DNA from 3 places in the Phyllobacterium sp. K27 genome. Region 1 is predicted to be linked to each of the others. Evidence: predicted binding sites of a transcription regulator. Region 1 holds the regulator's gene; each other region holds the start of a gene.

What was found. The regulator PhoB, encoded in region 1, activates phosphate uptake and scavenging genes when phosphate is short. The targets are predictions, from matches to a motif close to TGTCATNNANCTGTCAT.
Region 2: the regulator PhoB is predicted to act here: its motif matches at 3,463-3,479, upstream of ACYJL1_RS09160 (UDP-2,3-diacylglucosamine diphosphatase).
Region 3: the regulator PhoB is predicted to act here: its motif matches at 3,386-3,402, upstream of olsB (l-ornithine N(alpha)-acyltransferase).

The regions. Positions count from the first base shown of each region.
Region 1 covers NZ_CM139240.1:797,950-804,139, reverse strand. The annotation lists gene ACYJL1_RS03930 (chloride channel protein) at 1-196, shown strand, start outside; gene ACYJL1_RS03925 (ABC transporter ATP-binding protein/permease) at 379-2,241, shown strand; gene phoB (phosphate regulon transcriptional regulator PhoB) at 2,251-2,937, opposite strand; gene phoU (phosphate signaling complex protein PhoU) at 2,954-3,682, opposite strand; gene pstB (phosphate ABC transporter ATP-binding protein PstB) at 3,706-4,521, opposite strand; gene pstA (phosphate ABC transporter permease PstA) at 4,536-6,190, opposite strand, start outside.
Region 2 covers NZ_CM139240.1:1,885,985-1,892,174, forward strand. The annotation lists gene ACYJL1_RS09145 (glutamate--tRNA ligase) at 1-86, shown strand, start outside; gene ACYJL1_RS09150 (DUF2865 domain-containing protein) at 4-981, opposite strand; gene ACYJL1_RS09155 (NADP-dependent malic enzyme) at 1,049-3,346, opposite strand; gene ACYJL1_RS09160 (UDP-2,3-diacylglucosamine diphosphatase) at 3,543-4,364, shown strand; gene ACYJL1_RS09165 (glycosyltransferase family 4 protein) at 4,354-5,427, shown strand; gene ACYJL1_RS09170 (MFS transporter) at 5,587-6,190, shown strand, end outside.
Region 3 covers NZ_CM139240.1:186,751-192,940, reverse strand. The annotation lists gene mutS (DNA mismatch repair protein MutS) at 1-2,266, opposite strand, end outside; gene olsB (l-ornithine N(alpha)-acyltransferase) at 2,444-3,283, opposite strand; gene lspA (signal peptidase II) at 3,449-3,943, opposite strand; gene ACYJL1_RS00930 (TrmH family RNA methyltransferase) at 3,957-4,826, opposite strand; gene ACYJL1_RS00925 (class I SAM-dependent methyltransferase) at 4,823-5,929, opposite strand; gene lhpI (bifunctional Delta(1)-pyrroline-2-carboxylate/Delta(1)-piperideine-2-carboxylate reductase) at 5,963-6,190, opposite strand, start outside.

The sequences.
Region 1 (6,190 bases):
GGGTGAATATCTGCAACCACAAATGAATGCACGACAGGCTGTTCGCCTATTCGACAATGCTGAAGCCGAAGCTCTTGCGGTGGTCAATGACATAGTGGAGCTGAAGGTTGTCGGACTTTTGGCCGAAAGCCACACTCTGCGGCGATATAGCGAGGAACTCGACCGCCAACGACGGCATGTGTCCGGCGAAATCTGATTGTTCTGAGGCGGGGGAACTCGTCATCTTGCAAGCTTTAACCCTATTTTAACCACGGTTTGTTGCAATACGTAACATTGTGTTACTATAATCGGGAATCGAACCGAGGCAATCCATTGCAACCAGACGTCGAAGCAACTGGGAAATCATCTCCCGCCAATAGAAACTCCACATTGTCATCAATGTGTAGCTTCTGGGGGCTGCTTAGGGCGTACTGGGTCTCTGACCGCTGGGTTGAAGCCTGGACGCTGACAATCGCCATTGCCCTATTGACCGCTGCTGCCAGCAAGGCCAGCGTCTGGATGGCGATGGCATCGGGCGAATTGATCAATTCGCTGGTCGATATTCATGACCCCTTTATTGTCAATCCGCTCAATGTGATCCTCGCAAATGCGGGTATTCTGGTTGCAATCGTTGCGGTCAAGGAAATTGGTTTCATCGGTATCCGTCACCTTTTGTCGACAACGTTGCATCGCAAATGGCGCGGTTGGCTGAATGGCCGTTTTGGCGAGGCTCTGCTTGATGACCAGCACACACATTACCATTTGCAGCAGGGAAATTCGGCAGCCGCAGAAAACCGGACTCCGGACAACATCGACCAGCGCATTCAAGAATCCATCAAGGGTATGACGGGCGGTGCCATCGGGCTGGCCATGGGCGTTCTCGGTGTCACCATGTCCATTCTTTTCGTGGGCCAGAAGCTTATTGAGCTTTCAACGCCAATTCCGGGCCTTGATTTTCTGGGCGAGTATGGCAGTGCCACACTGGCCTTTGCAGCGATCGCTCTCTATGTGCCTATCAGCACATGGATTGCGATGCGTATCGGCCGCGTGCTCGAAAAGCTCACCTTGGCCATGCAGCAATCTGAAGGCAGTTATCGAAGTGAGCTGACCACACTGTTGCGCCGCAGCTTTCAGGTTGCCGCAGCCAATGGTGAGGGTGTTCAAAAATCATTGAATGGCAAGCTCTACACAAGCGTCGATAACAACTGGGCGCGCTTCAATGTGTTCGATGCCTGCTACATGTCGTTTACGTCGATATACAATTTCTTCTCTGCCCGTGTCATCGCCTATATCCCCGGCCTTCTGCCCTATATGGGCAATACGATCAGCTTCAAGAATTATATTACCGGCTCTGAGCTTGTCGGTTCGATGATCAATGAATGCTCATGGTTTATCCAGGTCATGCCCGCAATTGCCAACTTGAAGGCAAATGCACGGCGCGTCACTGAGTTGGCGCAGGCTGTCGAGCGTGTTAGAGACCCATCGGAATATTATCGTTCTACTGGCATCAGCGCGTTCAAATTTGCAACACAGCACGAGGCCTTTGGCGTCTCCGTTCGCGGTCTTGAGCTGATGCATCGTGACAGCGAGGCCAAGCCTTTTCTCACCCTTGCGAATATGCGGTTACGCAAGGGCCAATGGGCCTATATCAAGGGCGATTCCGGTAGTGGCAAAACCTGTTTGCTGAAAGCGATGAACGGGCTTTGGGGTTATGGCCGAGGTGAAATCTTCTACCCGAAGGATGCTGCTACAATGTATGCGGCCCAGGAGGTCAAGCTTCCCGGTGTCTCGCTGAAACAGCTCGTATGCCTTCCCATGGATGAAAATCACTTCAACGATGCATCCGTTGCTGCTGCCTTGCATCGCGCCGGCATGGGCGATTTTATCGAAAATCTTCTCGATGAAAGCCGTGACGGCACCTCATGGGACCTGCTTTTGTCCGGAGGCCAGAAGCAGAAACTGGTGCTTGCCCGAATTCTCCTGCATAAGCCTGCAGTTCTGTTTTTGGACGAAGCAACCGGCGCGCTGGATCCGGATTCCAAGATCGCCTTCCATCAAGCCATCAAGGATCATTGCGCCGGGACGACCGTTATCAGTGTGATGCATGAGATCGAGGCGCCCCGCTCGGTTTCCGGCGAAAACTTCTACTCGCATATTCTCGAGATCAGCGACGGCGAAGCCACCCAGCGACCACTTCTCGAGACACTGGCCGAGCCAGCTCCGCTACCAGCAACAAGCTTCCCACTGGTTGCAGCCGAATAGGTCCTGATCCTATCCGAAGGAATAACCTGCGCCGCGCACAGTACGGATCGGATCAAGCGACCGGCCAATATTGATTGCCTTGCGCAGACGACCAACATGCACGTCTACCGTGCGGTCATCGACATAAATATCCGCACCCCAGACATTATCGAGAAGCTGACCGCGCGAGAATACCCGGCCCGGTGACTGCATCAGAAACTCCAGCAGGCGGAATTCGGTTGGCCCCAGCTTCAGTTCGCGCTCCTTGCGGAAAACGCGGTGCTGTTCGCGGTCAAGCTTCAGATCGCCAAAGCTCAACACATGCGACAGAAGACTTGGATTGACCCGGCGCAGCATCGACTTGATGCGTGCCAGCAATTCCGGTGTCGAGAAAGGCTTGACCATGTAATCATCCGCACCCGTCGAAAGTCCGCGAACACGCTCGCTTTCTTCGCCGCGCGCTGTCAGCATGATGATCGGCAGGATTTCCGTCTCGCGGCGGGCGCGAAGACGGCGGCAAAGTTCAATGCCCGAAAGCCCCGGTAGCATCCAGTCGAGGATTAGCAGATCAGGCACTTTTTCGCGCAAGGCTATTTCGGCTTCGTCACCACGGCTGATGGTTTCGACAATGTAACCCTCTGCTTCCAGATTGTAACGCAGGAGAACACTGAGGGCATCTTCATCTTCAACGACTGTGATTCTGGGAGCTATAGGCATGATCTGCTTCCGGCAATTATGGTGTTACTGGCTCATCAAGAATAACGGTATGTGACTGGTCTTCCTTCGGGCGTTCCGCCGGAAGCTGTGTACCTGTCACGATGTAATAGACCGTTTCGGCGATATTGGTCGCATGGTCGCCGATACGTTCGATATTCTTGGCGCAGAACAAAAGATGCGTGCAAGCGGATATGTTGCGCGGATCTTCCATCATGTAAGTCAGGAGTTCCCGGAACAGCGATGTGTAGAGCGCATCAATCTCGTCATCGCGTTCACGAACAATGTTCACCTGTGCTACCGAGCGTGTGGCATATGCATCGAGCACATCTTTAAGTTGTGTCAATGCCAGCTCTGCAATGGTCTGCAAGCCCCGATAGACTGAAAGCGTCTGCCGCGTATCATTGACAGCAACAACGCGCTTGGCGATGTTTTTGCCCAGATCGCCGATGCGTTCCAAATCAGACGAAATGCGGATCGTGCCGATCACTTCGCGCAGATCAATCGCCATTGGCTGACGCTTGCCGATAATGGTGATCGCCTTCTCATCAATCTCGCGCTGACCGGCATCGAGAATGAGATCGTCAGAGATTACGCGTTGCGCAAGCGCATTGTCTGAGTTGACCATGGCCGACACAGCCTGTTCGACCATGCGCTCCGCATGTCCGCCCATTTCTGCAATCTTGTGGGTCAGAAACTTCAATTCATCGTCATAGGAACGGACGGTGTGTTGTGCTGTGTCAGTCATTGTCTGAGCCTCTTCCCGTGAGATCAACCGAAACGTCCGGTAATATAGTCTTGCGTGCGCTTTTCGGTAGGGCTGGTGAACATCATTTCCGTGTCGCCGACTTCAACAATGTTGCCAAGATGGAACATTGCCGTGCGTTGCGAGACACGCGCCGCCTGCTGCATTGAGTGTGTGACGATGACAATCGTGTAGTTCTGGCGCAGTTCGTCGATCAGTTCTTCGACCTTCGCCGTGGCAATAGGATCAAGCGCCGAGCAAGGCTCGTCCATCAGGATCACTTCAGGGCTGACCGCAATGGCGCGGGCGATGCAAAGACGCTGCTGCTGGCCACCGGAAAGGCCAGTGCCGGATTCATGCAGACGGTCTTTCACTTCCGCGAAGAGACCGGCGCGTTGCAGGCTCTTTTCCACGATTTCGTCAAGATGACTCTTGTTTTTGACCAGACCGTGAATGCGCGGCCCATAGGCAACATTTTCGAAGATCGACTTCGGGAATGGATTCGGCTTCTGGAACACCATGCCGATCCGGGCGCGCAGCTGAACCACATCGATCTTCGGATCATAGATATCACGCTCGTCGAGGGTAATATTGCCAGTGATCTTGCAGGTCGAAATCGTGTCGTTCATGCGGTTCAGGCAACGCAGGAATGTTGACTTACCGCAACCTGACGGTCCGATCAGCGCCGTGACTTCCTTTTCCCTGATATCGAGATTGACACCGAAGAGCGCCTGTTTGGCTCCGTAAAATACAGAGACGTCTTCGCCCTTCATCTTTATCGCAGGCTGGTTCGAGGAATTGTGCAATTTCTTTTCCACATCGACTTCGGATAACATGTTCATGTCCTTGTACCTCATTACCAGCGACGTTCAAAACGTCGGCGCAGCATGATCGCCGCAGCATTCATCACGAATAGGAATACCAGCAACACCAGAATGGCTGCTGCGGTCTTTGCCTGGAAGGCGACTTCAGGAAGATCGGACCACAGATAAATCTGCACGGGAAGCACCGTCGAGGCGTCCGTTATGCCGCCAGGAATATCGACGATAAACGCAACCATGCCGATCATCAGCAAGGGAGCTGTTTCCCCCAGCGCATGCGCCATGCCGATAATTGTGCCGGTCATGATACCGGGCATGGCCAGAGGCAGCACATGGTGGAATATGGCCTGCTGATGCGATGCCCCGACGCCCAGCGCCGCCTCTTTGATTGAAGGCGGAACCGACCTGAGAGCGGCGCGTGATGCAATGATGATTGTCGGCATCACCAGCAGGGCGAGAACCAGACCACCGACCAGTGGCGCGGAACGCGGAAGATCAAAGAAGTTCAGGAACATTGCCAGTCCGAGCAGACCGAAGACAATCGATGGCACGGCAGCAAGATTGTTGATGTTGATTTCAATGATCTCTGTCACGCGGTTCTTGGGAGCAAACTCTTCAAGATATATGGCGGCACCAACACCCAGCGGCAGGCAGAGCAGCAACGTCACGGCAAGCGTCCAGAGCGTTCCGGTGAGGGCACCGCGGATACCTGCAAGTTCGGGCTCACGCGAGTCACCCGAAGTGAAGAAGCGGGTGGCGAAAGCGCGTTCCACCAAGCCATCGGACTTCATCTTTGTGAGCCAGACTGCAGCCTGGTCCTGCACGCGGCGGTTGGATTCCGGCGTGACAAGCGTCAGCATGGACCAGCTGCCGGGGGCAGCCGCTTCGGCGCTCTTGGGCGTTATAAGCTTGATACCATCAATACCTGCGGGGCTGATCTGGCTTGCTTTGATTGTTCCGCCATTGACGTTGACAAGCAGACTTGGCAGCCTTTCATCAAGTTCAATCGCGACATTGGCATCTGTGATACGTGCATTGAGTATCTGCGCCTCAGCCTTGATCGAATCGATCTGATTTTGCAGCCTGCCTGCCGCATCGGCATCAAGGCCCGGAATCAGTTTTTCAAGACGTGCTGATTCCGTCGTCAACCGCTCGAGCCGCCCGAACAGGAAGCCCTGTATTTCCTCAAATGCCTTGGAGAAGTCATCCCCCGTCGAGCGTAGCGAATAGGTCTCGCCGTCCAGGGTCTGGGAAAGCGTCCCCGCTCCCTCCAGAACGATTTCAGATGTCTGATACCCTTTGAGAAACTGGTCCGCATCATCCGAAAGCAGAACAGGCACGGTTACTTCCTGACCGATCAGCGAGGGGTTGCCGGAAATCATCCGCCGGAAATCATCCGATGCGCCCGAACTGAGCAAACCGTTCAGCGCGCGCCGTTCAGTGCGGGTCGAAACATCCGGAAACTGTGCAGCCAATGCATCGCGAATGATCTTGTCGTAATTGCCGGCAAGAAGCGTCACAGGATCACGGGTATTTTGCGGATCCAGCAGGGCCTGATCGGCGGTGACCTTCAGATCAACCCGATATTCTGAAAAGGCAGGCAGGCCCTTGAACAGAACATCGAGAAGAACGACCGAGAGAAACAGTGCCGTCAGGATAATTGCTGCGATCCCATAGAGCTTGAAGCGCC
Region 2 (6,190 bases), 1.1 Mb from region 1:
CGCTTACGGGCCGGGCTTCCGGTCCTGAACTTGCGGATCTTTTGCCGCTTCTTGGTCGGGAAGGAACGTTGGCCCGACGACCCTGACCTTGCGGTTCGGGTCGATTGGCTTGTCTTCGCTCAATGGCTTGGGCAATGGCGCTTCATTTGCCTTTGCAGCGGGTTTTGTTGGGCTGGCCGAAGGTTCAACTTTGGTTTGAACCGGCGTCTCGTTGGGCTTTTCAGGTTCTGTCAATGCCGGATTCACTGGCGGCGTTGCAGCCGGCAGCGGCTCCTGCGGGACAATTGCCGGAGCTTGTGGTGCGGGCCGAACGACTGGTGGCGAAGCTGGCTTTGGCGGTTGCTTTGCCAGTTCGCGTGGATCACCCATGGTCGAAAAATTTCCGGCTGTTTTCTGGCATGTGCATTGCGGTGTGCCATTGGCACCAGCCTTACGGAACTTGAAAGCGTTCGGCATGTCCCGATAGGCCTGACCAGCCAACGAAACCATGGCTTCCGGACGTTCTTCGCCTGTTGGCTTGAAGAATAGCTGTGCTCCGGGACATTGTGCCTGACATTGCGCTTGGTCGCGCGGAAAATTCTCTGCGCCTGTCTGATAGGTCAGGGGGAAATAATAGCCGTCGCACGTGCGCACGCACATTGTCTGAAATTGGCCACCTTCGATAGGAACCGGGATTGATCCCGGGCCTACAGGTTGCGGTTCACGCCCGCCATAAATCTCGTAGGAGCCGGGCTCCTCCTCATCCAGTCTTGGCAGATCGCGATATTGAAAGTCCTTTATCGGGCAATTATTGGCATCAAGTGCGGCCTCTATGCGATCCCGGCGCAAATTGAACTCATAATCATCCAGCGTCAGGTCATTGTTCAGCCTGTCGAGACGGCTTTGCATGCGCGCGCAAGTGTCGCTTTGTGCATAAGACAAATCTGTTCCGGCAAACAGAGCGCCAGATGCGGCAAGGATGAGCAAAAATGTCCGGATCATGGGTGGTCTCATATTGGGATATTGACAAAACCATCCATGTTCATGCGGCAGCAATAAGACAAAGGCTCTATTCAACCCGCTGCGAAGCTTCCACCACCGCCAATGCTGTCATGTTGACAATACCGCGCGATGTCACCGAGGGTGTCAGAATATGCGCTGGCTTGGCGGCACCGAGCAGGATCGGGCCGACATGCAGCGCATCCGTGACGGTCTTGACCACATTCAGGGTAATATTAGCCGCATCAAGATTGGGAAATACCAGCAGATTTGCCTCGTCCGTCAGGCGGGAATGGGGCAGTACGCGCTCCCGCAGGATTTGCGAAAGCGCACTGTCACCGTGCATTTCGCCGTCCTGTTCAAGTTCTGGTGCCTTCACACGCAGTATTTCTGAGGCACTGCGCATTTTTGCAGCGCTGTCGGAATCGCGTGAGCCAAAGTTCGAATGTGAGAGCAAGGCCGCCTTTGGTTCAATACCGAAGCGCCGAATTTCATTGGCCGCAAGCACTGTCTTTTCGGCGATTTCTTCCGCAGTCGGATCAATATTCACATAGGTGTCGGTCAGGAACAGCATGCCACGCTGCGAAATAAGCAGGCTGAGCGCCGAGAAATTACGGATGCCTTCCGACTTGCCGATAATCAACTCGACATTGCGTAAATGCCGCTCGAAACGGCCTTCCAGGCCGCAAATCATGGCATCAGCTTCGCCGCGCACGATAGCCAGTGCCGCAATAACCGTGCCGCTGGCGCGAACCATTGTGCGGGCCACTTCCGGTGTCGTGCCGCGCCGCCCTGTCAAGCTGACAAGCAGGTCAACATAATCGCGATAGCGGGGATCGTCTTCCGGATCGATAATATTGAAGTCCTGTCCGATCTTTATCTTCAGGCCATAGCGTTTAAGGCGCGTTTCGATAACTTGCGGACGACCGATAAGCGTGGGAATGGCAATCCCTTCTTCCAGCACCACCTGGGCTGCGCGCAATACGCGCTCATCCTCACCATCGGCATAGATGACACGCTTCTTCTCGGCGGTTTTCGCTGCGGTGAAGATCGGCTTCATGATGAGGCCGGAACGGAACACGAAGCGGTTCAGCCGGTCGAGATAAGCGTCGAAATCTTCGATTGGACGTTCGGCAACGCCGGTTTCCATCGCAGCTTTTGCCACTGCCGGGGCAATGCGCAGAATAAGGCGGGGGTCGAAGGGCGAGGGTATAAGATAATCGGGACCGAAAGTCGGCGTTTCGCCCGTATAGGCGCGGGCTGCAACATCCGATGGCTCTTCACGTGCAAGGGCCGCGATGGCTTGCACCGCCGCCATTTTCATTTCTTCATTGATCGCACTTGCACCGCAGTCCAGCGCGCCACGGAAAATATAGGGGAAGCAAAGAACGTTATTGACCTGATTGGGGAAATCCGAACGACCCGTGCAGATCATGGCATCAGCACGTGCGGCGCGCGCAACTTCCGGCATGATTTCCGGATTGGGATTGGCAAGCGCCATGATCAGCGGATTGGGTGCCATCTGCTTGAGCAGTTCAGGTTTCAGCACGCCGGCTGCCGACAGACCAAGGAATACATCGGCGCCCTCGATAACATCGGCAAGAACGCGCGCATCGGTCTTTTGCACATAAACGGATTTCCAGCGATCCATCAGCGTATTGCGGCCTTCATAAACCACGCCATCGAGATCGCAGACCCAGATGTTCTTGCGATCCGCGCCAAGCTTGACGAGGAGATTGAGGCAGGCAAGCGCTGCGGCACCGGCACCGGAAGCGACGATCTTGACCTTGGAGAGGTCTTTGCCGGCAAGTTCCATTCCGTTGATAATTGCAGCGGCAACAATGATGGCCGTTCCATGCTGATCGTCATGAAACACCGGAATATTCATCTTTTCGCGAAGCTGTTCTTCAACTTCAAAGCATTCCGGCGCCTTGATGTCCTCAAGGTTTATGCCGCCGAATGTGGGCTCCAGCGCGGCCACAACGTCCACGATCTTGTTGATTTCCTGCGCGTCAATTTCAATGTCGAATACGTCGATATTGGCGAATTTCTTGAACAGGACGGCCTTGCCTTCCATCACCGGCTTGGAAGCCAGTGGTCCGATATTGCCAAGGCCAAGCACTGCGGTGCCATTGGAAATAACGGCAACCAGATTGGCGCGGCTTGTATAATCGGCCGCAGTCGATGGGTCTGCATGAATGGCAAGGCAGGGGGCAGCAACACCCGGAGAATAGGCGAGGGCAAGGTCACGCTGGTTGCCAAGCGGCTTTGTCGCCTGAATTTCCAGCTTACCCGGCGTGGGAAAGCGGTGATAAAACAGCGCGCTTTCATCAAGTTCTGAATTGCCGGGCGTATTGTCCTGGGCCATGAAATGCTTCCTTCCGGAGTATCGGTCTGCGTAGTCGTCGAAGTGTATTCCCTGAGGCATAAATGAACACAGATTTGATACAAGCCTTTATCGCGCAAGTCTGCAATTTTCCTTGCCGTCATAAGACTGTGACATGAATCGGGTTTGTGTCGCGTAGAAGACGCGTTTGCGTCAGCGCGATACGGAGATCCGCATCATGGTCGAGGCCGAGCCTAAAAAGTTCCGCACGCTGTTTCTGTCCGATATCCATCTTGGTTCAAAAGGCGCTAAGGCCAGCTTTTTGCTGGACTTTTTGAAGCATCATGATGCCGAAACCATCTATCTTGTCGGTGATATTGTCGATGGCTGGCGTCTTCGCCGTTCCTGGCACTGGCCACAGGAGCACAATGATATTGTGCAGAAGCTCCTGCGCAAAAGCCGCAAAGGTGCGACAATTCACTATGTCGCCGGTAATCATGATGAGTTCCTGCGTGACTTTCAGGGCACGCATTTCGGCGGCATCGAAGTCACAGACCGCTTGATGCACGAGACGGCTGATGGCCGTAAATTCCTTGTGATTCATGGCGATCAGTTCGATGTCGTTGTACGCAATGCCCGCCACATTGCCTATCTGGGTGATTGGGCTTATGACGCAGCGCTTGCGATCAACACCGTGATGAACAAGGTGCGCCGTCGTCTTGGTCTACGCTATTGGTCCTTCTCCGCATGGGCTAAATTCCGCGTCAAGAAAGCGGTCAATTTCATCGGTTCGTTTCAGACAGTCGTTTCGGACGAGGCGCGGCGTATCGGGGCTGATGGCGTCATCTGCGGCCATATTCACCACGCGACCATCGAGCAGATCGACGGTATTGAATATATCAACACGGGTGACTGGGTAGAAAGCTGCACGGCTATTGTCGAACATTTCGACGGACGGATGGAGCTTCTGTCATGGACCCATCTTATCAGTGAGCATGCAGGTTTCGCGCCGGTAATCCAGATTGCCGACAAGCGGCCAAAGGCGGCGAATGCTGCGTGACGAGGTAAAACGGCTCGTCATTGTTTCAGATGCCTGGCATCCGCAGGTCAATGGTGTCGTGCGAACGCTGACAAAAGTGCGTGAGCAGATGGAGGCTCGGGGCTTTGAGGTTACAATCATCTCTCCTGCGGATTATACCTCCGTGCCTTGCCCGACCTATCCGGAAATTCGCTTGGCCCTGACCCTGCCGTCAGCGGTCAAGGCGCGGATTGAGGCCATACAGCCGGCTTACGTCCATATAGCGACCGAAGGCCCGCTGGGCATGATGGCGCGACGCACCTGCATTCAGAATAATTGGCGCTTTACCACCAGCTTTCATACCCGTTTTCCCGAATATCTGCGCAAGCGTTTGCCGGTGCCGCTATCCTGGTCCTATGGCTGGCTGCGCCGCTTCCATAATGCTGCCGAATCCTGCCTTGTACCAACACAGTCCATCCATGATGAACTGGTTGCCAGAGGTTTCAATACGCTAAAAGTCTGGACGCGGGGCGTGGACCGCGAATTGTTCCGGCCCCAAGCGAATATTGATCTTTATCTGCCAAAACCGGTTTTCATCTGCGTCGGGCGCGTGGCGGTCGAGAAAAATCTTGAAGCTTTCCTGTCGCTGAATTTACCCGGCACGAAACTGATCGTCGGTGATGGCCCTGATCTTGATAGCCTCAAGCGCAAATATCCAAAGGTCGTCTTTGCCGGCAAACATGAGGGCGAGGCTCTGGCGCGCTTTTATGCCGGTGCTGATGTCTTCGTTTTTCCAAGCCGCACCGATACATTTGGACTGGTGCTGCTGGAAGCCATAGCCTCCGGACTGCCAGTCGCCGCCTATCCCGTACCGGGATCGAAGGACGTTATTGATGCAACGCGCGCGGGTGTTCTTTCCGAGGATTTGGGTGAAGCGGCTCTGGCCGCTCTCGCCATGGGCCGCGTCGATCCGGAAACGACATTGCGGGGATTCAGCTGGAAAGCCTGCGCCGACATTTTCGAAAGCATCCTGACAAGGATTGGCGTCTCGCGTGAAGTGCCGGAGCAAACGGCCAAATCCGGCCGGACTATTTCGGTGCGGTAGAAGTCAGCTCTTGGCGAGGGCCAAAAACGCACCGTTATTTGCGTTGAAACCGCCCCTGTTTCTATGAACAAGCTAATTTTCATGCTAGTTGCGAATCACAAGGCAACGCATGGTTGCGATTCTGCCTGAACAGCTGCGTACTTTCCGAAAGTTCCACCGATGACAGCCGCTGTTGCGGATCTAAACCAAGGCAAGCCGTCTCACTTTGAGTTGCGGATTGCGCTGACCTATTTCGCTATTTTCATGTCGAACGGGTTGCACCTGCCATATTTTCCGCTCTGGCTTGAATACCGTTCGCTGACACCGACTGAAATTTCCATCGTTCTGTCGATGCCGCTTTTCATTCGGGTTATTGCGGCGCCGCTGGTTTCAATGCTGGCTGACCGCTCCAATGATCGCGCGCATATCCTGAGTCTGTGTACGATATTGGCGGTCATTGTCGCGGCGTTTTACTTCGTGCCGTTCGGCTTTGTCGGTATCCTTGCTGTATCATTGCTGCTTTCGCCGCCATGGACGTCTCAAGTGCCCGTTGCTGATACGATAGCGCTTTCGGGTGTCCGGCGTTACGGCGCCGATTTTGCCAGGATGCGCGTCTGGGGCTCGATTTCATTTCTGCTGACATCATTTGTTGCGGGCATCTTCATCCAGCGTTTGGGCGAGCACATCATTCCTTGGGCCTTGCTTGGCTCGCTGCTGCTGGCCTGTGGCATGAGCTTTATCGTGCCGAGGATCGGCAAACCACGCAGGCTTTCCCCGCTATTGG
Region 3 (6,190 bases), 610 kb from region 1:
CCGAAAGCGAAGTCATTTCATGGAAATGCGTTGCAAAGATTGCGCGGCATTGATTTTTCTCATGCAAATATTCAACCGCTGCCCACGCTATGGAAAGACCATCAAAAGTGGCAGTGCCGCGTCCGATCTCATCAAGGATCACAAGGGAGTGATCTGTTGCCTGGTTCAGGATCGCAGCCGTCTCAACCATTTCTACCATGAATGTGGAGCGGCCGCGCGCCAGATCATCGGATGCACCGACGCGGGAAAACAGCCGATCGACAACGCCTATATGCGCCGAACCTGCAGGTACAAACGAACCCATTTGCGCGAGAATGGCGATAAGCGCGTTCTGGCGCAGAAAAGTCGATTTACCGCCCATATTGGGTCCAGTCAGGAGCCAGATGGCTCCTTTACCAGTGATAAGCGGCGAGAGATTGCAGTCATTGGCAACGAAAGGATTCGCCGCTTGCCGTCGCAAAGATTGCTCAACCACGGGATGACGCCCTGCGACGATCTCGAAAGCCAGGCTGTCGTCAACAAGAGGACGGCAATATCCTTGTTCATCGGACAGCGCTGCCAAAGCAACGGAAACATCAAGCGTTGCCAAAGCAAGAGCACCTGCACGTATGATATCGGCATTGACGATCATCTCATTCGTCAATGCATCGAAGATGCCCAGTTCAATCGAAAGGGCGCGTTCTGCTGCATTTGCGATTTTGGTTTCAAGCTCAGCCAGCTCAGTGGTGGTGAAGCGCATAGCATTGGCGATTGTTTGGCGATGTATGAACTTGGCTTTCGCCTCATCGCTGTCCGTCATGATGGAAGCATTGTTGGCGGTTACCTCGATGAAGTAGCCCAGTACATTATTATGCTTTATTTTCAGGGACCGGATGCCGGTGGTTTCCATATAGTCAGCTTGCAGGCCAGCAATAATGCGGCGTGAGTGATCCCGCAGAGCACGCATTTCATCGAGTTCAGCGTGATACTCTGCTCGAACAAAACCACCATCACGCTTTAACAACGGCAATTCATCAGCCAAAGCCCGATCAAGATGAGCGGCAAAATCCAGAGGCAATTGGGTGAGACATTCGCGAACACGGGCAAGCTCGGGTGGCAATGCCTCACTCAAAAACAACCGGGATATCTCGGATGCAGCTTCCAAGCCGCGCGCGATAGCTCCTAGGTCTCTGGGCCCACCGCGGCCAACGGCAAGCCGGGACAAGGCGCGAGGCATATCGGGCACGCCCCGCAGCGCCGCTTGCATCAGGTCAGCGAGAGGTTGTCGGGCGAGAAAATAAGAGATGGAATCAAGTCGTTCGGCAATAGCTGCCGGGTCTGTTAATGGCGAGGTCAATCGTTCGGCCAGAAGGCGCGCCCCACCGCCCGTTGTCGTTCGGTCAATCGCGCGCAGCAAGCTCCCTTCGCGTTTGCCGGAAAGGGTGCGTAAAAGTTCAAGATTCCCTCGCGTCGCCGGATCTATGAAAAGCGAGGAACCTTCCGATTCCCGCTCGGGACGCATCAAGGGTGGGCGTTCGGCCAGCTGTGTTTTTTCGACATAGGCAATGGCGCCGGATATGGCGGAAAGTTCAGCGCGTGAAAACTGACCGAAGCCATCCAGAGTTCTGACATCAAAATAGCGCTGTATGCGATATTCTGCTGTGGCACTGTCGAATAGACTTGGCGGTTGGGGGCTGACAGCGCGGCCTATAGCGTCGAAAGTACCGCGTAATTCCGGATCATGAAAAACCGTATCAGCAACGATCAGCTCCCGAGGGTCGACACGCAATATATCCGCAAGCAGGCGCGAAGCATCCGATTCGCCTACACGGAAGGTGCCGGTCGAAATGTCGATCCAGGCAAGGGCAAACTGGGCTTTGTCAGTACCTTTGACCCGCCCGAGGGTCATCAGATAGTTCGCCTCGGATGGATCGAGAAGCTTCTCTTCAGTTATGGTTCCAGGTGTAACCAAGCGAACGACATCGCGCTTTACGACAGATTTTGAACCACGCTTCCTCGCTTCGGCGGGGTCTTCCACCTGTTCGCAAACAGCGACCCGAAAGCCTCGTGCTATGAGTTTCTGCAAATAATCATCGGCAGCATGAACCGGTACGCCGCACATGGGAATATCTTCGCCAAGGTGTTTTCCACGCTTTGTCAGCGTAATCCCAAGAGCTCTGGAAGCTTCAACGGCATCGTCGAAAAAAAGCTCGTAAAAATCGCCCATTCGATAAAACAGGAGACTGTCAGGATTGGTCGCCTTAATCTCGATATACTGCTCCATCATCGGCGTTGGACGCGCTGACGGTTCAGCTTCATAGGGGGATTGAGTTACAGATGATGGTGCCAATTCGGCCAAAACTTGTCTCCTGAGCTACAGCAGGAGCAATCTATTCGTTATCGGCAGATTTACACACCTCTGCAGAGCCAAACTGCGATATTCTCCACAGGTGATGAAAAGGTCTTAGCCGAAACGCTTCGATTCGGCCGCATAATGGCTCACATAGCGCTCGGAGATACGGCTGACAGGCAGAATGATACAGACATCCGTTGTGCCGAAATCATAATCAATAACGGCGCCATCGCCAATCATCGCACCCAAACGCAAATAACCCTTAATCAATGGCGGCATCGCAAAGAGTGCAACACGCGCATTGATGGCTTCGTTTGGAACGAGGTCCATCGGTTGATAAAGAGAGGGTAGAGCTTTAACATCCCAATCGGCTGTCGCACGGCAATTATGATGCAGAAATGATAGCGGCAGGGCATGGGCAGCGGGAACCGTTCCCTGGAAGGATGCGCATCCAAACATCACCCCAATCGAATGAAACCGGCAATAAGTCCAGATGCCTTGCCAGAGCAGCTCAACAGTACGTTTTGAGCGATATTCAGGCAGAACACAGGAACGGCCAAGTTCAAGAAAGCGCAATTCTGGCTTAGCTGCGACAAGCTGTTCGATGGAAAATTCGCTTGCTGTATAAAACCCGCCCGTCTCGAACGCTTTTTCCGAGCGCAATAGTCGATATGTTCCAACAATCTGTTTGTGCTTCGGTCCAGGAATCGCCGTGTCATAAACAAGAAGGTGATCGCAGAAGGGATCGAAGCGGTCAGCGTCTCGTTGCTCGGATGTTGCGGAACCTTTGGCACCCAATTCATCGAAGAATACTTTGAACCGTAGTTTCTGAGACGAGGCAATTTCATCTTCGGTCTGTGCAAGACAAACCTCCATCGTTCCGATGCGACCAAGCACCGAGACGATTTGTGGAGCCGTAAACGGTACGGACGTTGAATCAACCTGCGACATAATGCTTTGATCTTTAGAGATTGAAGCGGATTCAAGCAAGGTGATGTCCATATCGATTTAACCCTTGTCGGAGGTTGACCGGTAACCGTTCCCGCTCTCATTACTACGGTTTGATGACGGCAACATGACGTAAAAAGGAGGCCAAACTGATGGTGTTTTAATCAGTTAGTCTGCTTGATCGGTCCGTTTCCGCTCTTTCGCCCAAACAAAAATCTCCTCAAGTACCACCAGTGCTGCACCAACGGAAATATAAGCATCGGCGAGGTTAAAGACGGCGAATGACCAAGATGGCAGATGAAAAAGTACATAGTCGATCACGTAGCCATGAACGCTGCGATCAATGAGGTTGCCGAGGGCGCCGCCAATGATGAGAGCAAAGCCTGTGCGCGAAACCCAGCGTCCCGCACTGGTAGTCCACCAAAGGTAACTTACGAACGCTATGACGACGAGCGTAAGCCCTATGAGTGCAATGTCATGCATTCCGCTCAACATTGAGAAGGCAATGCCTTCATTATGAACGCGGAATAGCGCCAGAAAAGGCAAGAGGTCAATCTGCTGCTGGTAATCCATGCCTGTTTCGACGAAATATTTGATTATCTGATCGGTCAGGACAGCAATGACGATGATTGCAAGAAGGCTGGAAAAACGCTTGTTGCTCATAAAGGGCTTTTTCTCAGTTGGTCGTGTCAAGTTTCAGGACGTCACGCCGGATTTCAAACAGCATTACACCGGTTGCGATGGCGAGATTAAGGGAATCGGCGCGTCCCTGTTGAGGAATCCGCGCCAGCCGGTCACAGCTTGACGCTAGTTGGTCAGGCAGGCCCTGCTGCTCGTTGCCCATCAACAGGACAACCGGCTTATTGGCGTAAGGGATGGTCCGATAGTCGACAGAGCCTTTGAGATGCGTTCCAACGATCAACCCTGTGAAGTTCTTTCTCCAGGACAGAAACTCTGCCTCCGTTGCTCGAACGAGGGGAACGGCAAAAACAGATCCCATTGTTGCGCGAACCGTCTCCAGCGAGAATGGATCTGTGGTGTCGCCAATCAGGATGATGCCTTTGGCCCCTGCTGCATCGGCGGTGCGAATGATCGTGCCCAGATTTCCAGGATCCCGAACCCGATCCAGAGCCACAAAAACATCATTGCCTTGCGGGCGGATGTTGGAAAGCACGTGAAGGTTCTGCTGGAATACCCCGACCACCATTTGCGGATTGTCACGCCGGGTTATTGCCGCCATGATCTTTTCATTGACCTCCAGCACATCACCGCCCTTGGCAACCGTTCGGGCGGCAACCTGCTCGACAAGGGAGTTTCCCTTGCCCGCTTTGGAGTAAACCAAAGTCTTGATTGTCCAGCCGAGATCGAGCGCATCGATGACGAGCTTCAGTCCCTCGGCAAGAAATACCCCCTGTTGATCACGGAATTTCTTCAATGCCAGTGATCGCAAATCCTTGACGATCGGATTTGTCAGGCTGGTGACTTCCTTGACTTTGCCGGGACGGACAATGCCGCTGCCGCGATGATGGTCGTCCTGTTTATTCATGATGCGCCCCAACGGCTGAAAAGAGATGTGGAAAGGGCGCGCTGCGAGGAGCGCTCACGAAGAATGAGTTCGCCGGACTGCACTTCACCACCAAGGCCCGTGAATGTGTCCCGCATCAGCTCGTGAATGGCAAAGAAGGATGCGCGGATTGAATAGGCAGTTAATACAACCGCCAAAGGATTGGGAGTGAGGATCGAACGGCACAAATCGATCATGTCCGGGAGATTATCGAAAAGTTGCCAGACTTCTCCGTTGGGGCCGCGCCCATAGGCTGGCGGATCGAGGAGAATGATGTCGTAACCATTTCCGCGGCGTTCTTCCCGCGCAACGAATTTCATTGCGTCTTCACATATCCAGCGAATGGGTTTGCTCGACAGACCTGCCATTTCCTGATTCTCGCGTGCCCAGAGAATGGCTTTCTTTGATGCATCGACATGTGTGACTTCTGCGCCTGCCCGCGCTGCCACGAGAGAAGCAACACCCGTATAACCGAAAAGATTGAGCACTTTGACAGGACGTTTTGCATTGCGGATCAAATTATCCATATAGGCCCAATGCGTCCCCTGTTCAGGAAATACACCGACATGCCGAAATGAGGTGAAGCGGCCAAAAAACGGGATGCCTTCATAAGCAAGCGGCCAGGTTTCACCCAGCGGCACTTTGGGGAAATGCCAGCGTCCTACGCCCTCTTCATCCGTATTGCCGGTGAAAACTGCATCTGCCTTGTCCCATTCAGCCTTGCTCCATGCGGGAAGCCAGATTGCCTGACCTTCCGGGCGTACAATCCGGTATGGACCATATTGCTCCAGCTTCAAGCCATTGCCGCTATCAAGAAGCGCATAGTCTTCAGAGGGGCGCGTTTCCAGAATAAGCCCGGTCTTTTCCTGCGGACGAGCGCCGATACGGCGTGTAAGAACACGCTTGGGCGCTTGTTCTGTCCGCTGCGGTGCACGTTCCGTTTCGTCATCGGCTGAACGGTACACTTTCGCGAATTGCGGGCGGGGCTTTGTCGCGCTTTGCCGTTGTACGACGTTCTTGGAAACGTCGCCTTGCCGCTTACCACCGCTTTTCGCTTTTCTGATTTTACCGCCGGACGATTTCAAACCGTATTTTCCTTGTAACCTTTTTCAAGGTTACTACGCCATTGCCTTTTCATAGACAAGGATACCGGCAGCAAGGTCTTCAAGGGCTGCACCCACGGACTTGAAAAGGGTGATCTCATCCGCCGACTGACGGCCTTTTACCGTTCCACGTGTTAGATCGAACAAATCCCCTACGACATGGCTGGATTGGATTACGCCTGCCTTGATCGGCTGGACGATATCTCCGCCCTCTTTCAATGCACCCTCTTTCGTATCAACGAA